2 linked regions of the Thalassospira sp. TSL5-1 genome follow. The protein of the gene in region 2 interacts with the protein of the main gene of each other region in a pairwise test. Links are inferred from orthologs where the notes say so. Each region holds a gene or a part of one and is shown on either strand. Other genes may lie near its edges. The genes, in order: LF95_RS00370 and LF95_RS04785.

The links.
Region 1: the proteins of LF95_RS04785 (region 2) and LF95_RS00370 interact in binary tests that used the Escherichia coli proteins (3 or more experiments, as listed by UniProt). The link is inferred for Thalassospira sp. TSL5-1 from one-to-one orthologs.

What each region holds. Positions count from the first base shown.
Region 1 is NZ_KV880637.1:74,675-78,489, forward strand. What follows is about bases 309-3,800. They hold LF95_RS00370 (2-oxoglutarate dehydrogenase E1 component), read right to left. Parts: upstream 3,431-3,800; coding sequence 509-3,430; downstream 309-508. Other genes in these bases: odhB (2-oxoglutarate dehydrogenase complex dihydrolipoyllysine-residue succinyltransferase), read right to left, coding at 309-404; sucD (succinate--CoA ligase subunit alpha), read right to left, coding at 3,500-3,800. Also shown: more of odhB, read right to left, coding at 1-308; more of sucD, read right to left, coding at 3,801-3,815. UniProt on the Escherichia coli protein: E1 component of the 2-oxoglutarate dehydrogenase (OGDH) complex which catalyzes the decarboxylation of 2-oxoglutarate, the first step in the conversion of 2-oxoglutarate to succinyl-CoA and CO(2).
Region 2 is NZ_KV880637.1:1,006,339-1,009,536, forward strand. Bases 39-2,913 are described here. They hold LF95_RS04785 (ABC-F family ATP-binding cassette domain-containing protein), read right to left. Parts: upstream 2,484-2,913; coding sequence 594-2,483; downstream 39-593. Other genes in these bases: LF95_RS04780 (GNAT family N-acetyltransferase), read right to left, coding at 39-505; ndk (nucleoside-diphosphate kinase), read left to right, coding at 2,790-2,913. Outside these bases: more of LF95_RS04780, read right to left, coding at 1-38; more of ndk, read left to right, coding at 2,914-3,198. UniProt on the Escherichia coli protein: Genetic data indicate it may be involved in ribosome assembly or function.

The sequences.
Region 1 (3,815 bases), 930 kb from region 2 along the record:
CGCACGGCCGGGGCCAGCGGATGGTCGGTATTGGCGGTCTGGGTTGCAGGCGCACTGGCCGCAGCCGGTTTTTCAGCTTTCGGCTCTTCTTTTGCCGGAGCAGCTTCTTCCTTGGCCGGGGCTTCTTCTTTGGCAGAAGAATCTTCCTTGGAAGCGGACCCTTCAGCCCCTTCGTTAATCATGGCGATCAGGGCGCCAACTTCGACTTCGTCACCTTCGCCAACAACCAGTTCAGCGATGGCACCGGCAACCGGCGCATTGACTTCGACGGTTACTTTGTCGGTTTCAAGTTCGACAATCGGTTCGTCAGCAGCAACGGCGTCGCCGACTTTTTTGTACCATTTGGCAATCGTCGCTTCGCTAACAGATTCGCCCAGTGCGGGAACTTTTACTTCAGTCGCCATTTTTTCCTCGACCGTTTTTAAAAAGGCAATGTGGGGTTGCCGATTTCAAATAAAATTATGTTGTGACCAGACAGGCAGGGAGGGGTCCCTGCCTGTCTGTGTAATCATTTTACGCTCAGTGCGGCGTCAACCAGTTCCGCCTGCTCGCGCAGGTGAACCTTGAGAAGACCCGTTGCCGGGGACGCTGCCGTGGCGCGACCCGCATAAACCGGACGCGACGTTTTGTGTTTGATGCCGGTCAGGACTTTTTCGATACGACGATCGACAAAGTACCACGAACCCATATTTTCGGGTTCTTCCTGACACCAGACCACATCGGCATTGCTGTAACGCGAGAGCTGTTCACTCAGTTCCTTTTCCGGGAACGGGTAAAGCTGTTCGACGCGCACGATGGCAACATCTTCGATGCCGCGATTTTCGCGCTCTGCCAACAGGTCATAATAAACCTTGCCCGAGCACAGAACGACACGTTTGACCTTTTTGTCTTCAACCAGTTTGGCCGTTTCGGCCAGAACAGGCTGGAAGGTCGTGCCGGCTGCAAATTCGGACAGGTTCGATACGCACTGTTTGTGACGCAGCAGTGATTTTGGCGTCATCAGGATCAGCGGCTTACGGAAACTGCGGCGGATCTGACGGCGCAGGATGTGGTAATAGTTTGCAGGGGTGGTGCAATTCGCCACCTGCATGTTGTTTTCACCACAAAGCTGCAGATACCGTTCCAGACGGGCCGAGCTGTGTTCCGGACCCTGGCCTTCAAAGCCGTGCGGCAGCAGCATGACCAGACCGGACATACGCAGCCATTTGGCTTCACCAGAGCTGATAAACTGGTCGATGATCACCTGGGCACCGTTGGCAAAGTCGCCAAACTGGGCCTCCCACAAAACCAGCGAGTGCGGTTCGGCAAGGGTGATGCCATATTCAAACCCGAGAACCCCGGCTTCGGACAAGGGCGAGTTGAGGACCTCAAGCTCGGCCTGGCCGGTGCGGATATTGTTCAGCGGGGTGTATTTGGCTTCGGTGGTCTGATCAACCAGTTTGGAATGACGCTGTGAAAACGTCCCGCGCTGGCTGTCCTGACCGGACAGACGAACGGGGGTGCCTTCGCACATCAATGAACCAAATGCCAGGGCTTCTGCCGTGGCCCAGTCGATCCCTTCACCGGTCTCGAACATTTTGGCCTTGGCTTTAAGTTGGCGCAGGATTTTGCGGTTGATGTCAAAATCACTGGGCGGGGTTGAAAGCGCCCGGCCAATTTCCTGCAACAGGTTTTCGTCAACCCCGGTTTCACCGATCCAGTCCGCATCTTCGCCGTGGCTGGATGCCAGCCCCGACCATTTGCCTTCCAGCCAGTCCGCCTTGTTCGGGCGGTAGTTTTCGGACGCCTTGAATTCCTCATCCAGATGGTTGTGGAATTTTTCAATGCGTTCCTTGACCTGATCGTCGGTGAAAACACCTTCCTTGATCAGCTGCTGGGCGTAAATGTCCTTGGTGGTCGGGTGTTTGCCGATCACGTCATACATTTTGGGCTGGGTGAATGCCGGTTCGTCGCTTTCATTGTGGCCAAAGCGGCGATAGCAGAACATGTCAATCACGACATCCTGCTTGAATTCCTGGCGGAATTCGGTCGCGATGCGCGCTGCATGAACAACGGCTTCGGGATCGTCGCCATTGACATGGATGATCGGGGCCTGAACGACCTTGGCGATATCCGAGCAATAGGGCGAAGAGCGCGAATCAGACGGTTTTGTGGTAAAGCCGATCTGGTTGTTGACGACAAAGTGAATGGTACCACCGGTGCGGTAGCCCTTCAGATGCGACAGATCGAAGGTTTCGGCAACAAGGCCCTGACCGGCAAAGGCCGCGTCACCATGCAGCAGAATACCCATGACCTGTTCGCGGGCGGTGTCCTTGCGCTGGGCCTGTTTGGCGCGAACCTTACCCAGAACAATGGTGTTTACCGCTTCCAGGTGCGAAGGATTCGCGGTGAGCGACAGGTGAACAACGTTGCCGTCAAATTCGCGGTCGGCCGAGGTGCCAAGGTGATATTTCACGTCACCCGAGCCCATGACATCGTCCGGCTTGGACGGATTGCCCATGAATTCCGAGAAAATCGCCTGGAACGGTTTGGACATCACGTTGGCCAGAACGTTCAGACGGCCACGGTGCGGCATCCCGAAGACCACTTCGCGAATGCCAAGCTGGCTGCCGCGCTTGAGAATCTGTTCGAGGGCCGGAATAAGGGCTTCGCCACCGTCGATACCAAAACGCTTGGTGCCGACATATTTGGTGTGAAGGTAGTTCTCAAAACCTTCGGCTTCGATCAGACGATCCAGAATGGCCTCTTTGCCACGCTTGGTAAATTCGGTCTGATTGCCGATGGTTTCAATCCGCTGCTGAATCCATGCTTTCTGTTCAGGTTCCTGAATGTGCATGAATTCAATACCGATTGAACCGCAATAGGTTTTGCGGGCCATCGATACGATCTGGCGGATGGTCGCCGTTTCAAGGCCAAGCACATTGGCGATGAAAATGGGGCGGTCCATATCGGCTTCGGTGAAGCCATAGGTTTTCGGATGCAGTTCCGGATGCGGATCACGCGGGGCAAGACCCAGCGGATCAAGATTGGCTTCCAGATGACCCCGCACACGATAGGAGCGGATCAGCATCAGGGCGCGAATTGAATCGTTTGCAGCCGCCCGGATGGCATCGGAATTAACGGCGCCACCCTGGGCTGCGGGTGCTTGCGCAGCCGCGACCGGGGCGTAACCGCCATTGACCGGACGTTCGCTGTATCCCTGGGATACGTCGTAACCTTCCATGCCGCCCACAACCTTGGTTTCCCGTGGCTGCCAGGTCGGACCGCGCATTTCGGCGAGGAGGTCGGATGCGTCGTCCTGCAACCCTGCAAAAAAGTCAGCCCAGCTCTGGTCTACCGACTGGGGGTTTTCCAGATACCGGGCGTAGAGTTCCGCGATATAAGTTGCATTCGACTCGGTTAGAATCGTGTCAATATCTTGAGGTTTCATTTGTGGTCGTGGAAGGCGTCCACCCCAAAGGGATTACGCCTTCCTTTGCCTTTCCTCTGATTACCCTGATTACCCTTTCAAAGCCTTGAGCATGGTCGAGCCAAGGCTTGCCGGGGAATCGGCAACGTGAACACCAGCGCTGCGCATTGCTTCCATTTTCGCCTCTGCAGTGCCCTTGCCACCGGAAATGATCGCACCGGCATGGCCCATGCGCTTACCCGGAGGGGCGGAAACACCGGCGATGAAGCCAGCTACTGGTTTCTTTACTTTGGAAGCCTGGAGGAATTCGCAAGCCTCTTCTTCGGCAGAACCGCCAATTTCACCAATCATGATGATGCCTTCGGTTTCCGGATCCTTCAGGAACAGGTCGAGGCAATCGATGAAG
Region 2 (3,198 bases):
AGTCCGGGCCGGGGCGGCTTTGCGTCAGGGTGGCACCAAACCAGGTGGCAAGACGGGTGATGCGGCGGTTGCCATTGCCCGTGGAGCCAGTAATGGCTGTAAGGCCCAGTTGGTTAAATCCGTAATCCAGCATCAAATTGATGGCATCCAGCGCCAGCCGGTACCGTCCCCAGCAGGTTGGGGCCAGTTCCAGGCCCATAATCGCGACATGGGCAGGCATGTCCTGCTGGCGCAGGCCGATGCAGCCCAGAATGTCGCCGGTTTTGGCATCAAAAATCCCGATCTGGAAATTCTGGCGCGGTGTCTCGGCCTGCCAGCCCAAAAAACGCTGGAAAAGGGCGGTGCTGGTGGCACGGGTTTCGGGGCTATCGGGCTGGTTATAAAGGGCGCGATAGCGGGCATCCATCTGATAGGCGACAAAACCGTCGCCATCGGCAGGTGTGAAATCACGCAGGGTAATGCGGTGGTGCTTTATCAGAACCGGGCTGGTTGCAACATGTGGCATTGAAGACTCGCAAAGCAAAATACCCGCCCTATGCGGGGCGGGTATTTTTGCGGCGTGTTTTGTGATCAGACAAGCCTTTATCGGTGTATCAGGCCGTCATTTCCTCGTATTCCTGCTGTTTTTCAAGCCAGACATTTTCGATCTCGGCAAGGTCGGATTTGACCTTTGCCATATCGATTTGCAGCTTGTTCAGACGCTCGCTATTGCCCGATGTGTAAAGGCTTTCGTCGGCCAGTTCGGCTTCGATGGCGGCAATTTTGGTGGTGCATTGCGCCATTTGTTTTTCCAGCTTTTCGACTTCCTTGCGCAAGGGGGCAGCGATTTTGCGTTTTTCGGCCGCAGCCTGGCGTTCGGCCTTGCGGTCGCGCTTTTGTTCGGGCGTTTGGGTGGCATCCTTGCCTGCCTTGCGGTCCGCCCGGGCACGGTCCAGAAGGTATTGGCGATATTCGTTCACATCGCCATCAAAGTTTGTCACCGTGCCATCGGCGACCAGAATGAGGCGGTCCGCACAGGCCTCGATCAAATAGGGATCGTGGCTGATGATGATCACCGCCCCTTCGTAATTATTCAGCGCATGGTTCAGCGCATCGCGGGCATCAATATCAAGGTGGTTGGTCGGTTCGTCGAGGATGAGCATATGCGGGGCATCCAGCGTCATCAGGGCAAACAGCAACCGTGCCTTTTCCCCACCCGACAGGCTTTTGACCTTGGTATTGCCCTTATCGCCTTCAAAGGCGAAACGGCCAAGCTGGGCACGCACCTTGCTTTCAATTGCATCGGGCATCAGGGCGGCAAGGTGATCATAGGGGGTGTTTTCCAGGATCAGCTCGTCGGTTTGATGCTGGGCAAAATAGCCAATGCGCAGTTTGCTCGATGCTTTCTTTTCGCCCGCCATCAGTTCCAGTTTATCGGACAGAAGCTTCGCCAGTGTCGATTTACCGTTCCCATTGGCGCCCAAAAGGGCGATGCGGTCATCCATATCAATGCGCAAATTAAGGTTGCGCAGCACCGCCTTGCCGTTATAGCCAACCTCGCCATGATCAATGGTGATCAGGGGCGGGGGCAGTTCCTGCGGGCTGGGAAAATCAAAGCTGATCGATTTGTCTTCAACAACTGCAATGGCCGGGCCCATTTTTTCCAGCATCTTGATACGGCTTTGCGCCTGTTTGGCCTTGCTGGCCTTGGCGCGAAAACGGTCGATGAAGGATTGCAGGTGTTTTTGCTGCGCGATCTGTTTGTCGTACTGCTTGGAGGCAAGCTCCATTTGCTCGCGCCGGGTTTTGGCGAATTTGTCGTAATTGCCGCCATAAAGCGTCAGTTGCGCATTATGCAAATGCACAATTTGCTTTGCCACCCGGTTCAAAAGGTCGCGGTCATGGCTGACCAGGATGATCGTGCCGGGATAGCTGATCAAATACTGTTCCAGCCAGATGGTAGCTTCAAGGTCCAGGTGGTTGGTTGGTTCGTCGAGCAGCAACAGGTCGGGCTGCAGGAACAGGGTAGCCGCCAGGGCGACACGCATGCGCCAGCCACCAGAGAAATCATCACAGGGGCGCTGCTGGGCTTCGCCATCAAATCCAAGACCGGAAAGGATGGAGGCGGCACGCGCCTCGGCGGTGTGGGCATCAATATCGGCCAGGCGGGTATGAATTTCGGCGATGCGGTGGCCGTCGGTTGCGGTTTCGGCTTCGGCCAGCAGGTTTGCGCGTTCGGTATCGGCGGCCAGCACCGTATCAATCAGGGAGCGCGACCCGGCGGGGGCCTCCTGTGACACCATACCCATGCGGACCCGGGCATTGAGTGTAATGTCGCCGCCATCCAGGGCAAGCTGGCCCGCAATCAGCTTGAGAAGGGTTGATTTCCCCGCGCCATTGCTGCCGATCAGGCCAACCTTGTGGCCGGCCGGGATGGTAAGGCTGGTTTGATCCAGGATCACCCGGCCGCCAATGCGGTAGGTGACGTTCGATATATTCAGCATAACGGCGCCTGTCTTAGGGAATCTGTTGTTTCGTCTGACCTTCAATAGGGCAGGGCAGGCCGTTAGGCAAGGATTCTTCAAATTGTAACGAAGGTGCGTGGGGATCGGCGCCGTTGCTGTAAGGGCCCGGAAAAGCTGGCATTTATGCGGGGCAGGAAACCGCAGGGCTGATTATGTGCCGTTGCGTGAAACGCAGGGCTGTGATGCGAAAGGTTAACTATGTGTTGCGTTGGCCGATCAGGACGTTTATATAGCGCCAACCTGTCTTGGGGGTAATGAAATTTTACAAGTAGCTAGGTGAAACCAATGGCTATCGAACTTACTTTTTCCATCATTAAGCCTGACGCAACCCGTCGCAACCTGACCGGCAAGATCAATTCCGTGATCGAAGAAGCTGGTCTGCGCATTGTTGCTCAGAAGCGTGTCCGTCTCACCCGTGAACAGGCAGAAGGTTTTTATGCCGTTCACAAAGAACGTTCGTTCTTTGGCGAACTGGTGGACTTCATGGTTTCCGGCCCCGTCGTCGTCCAGGTCTTGGAAGGCGAAAATGCCGTTGCCAAATATCGCGAAGTCATGGGCGCAACCAACCCGGCAAATGCCGAGGAAGGCACCATTCGCAAGCTGTTTGCAGAATCCATCGAAGCCAACTCGGTTCATGGTTCTGACTCGCTTGAAAATGCAGCTATCGAAGTTGCTTACTTCTTTGCCCAGACCG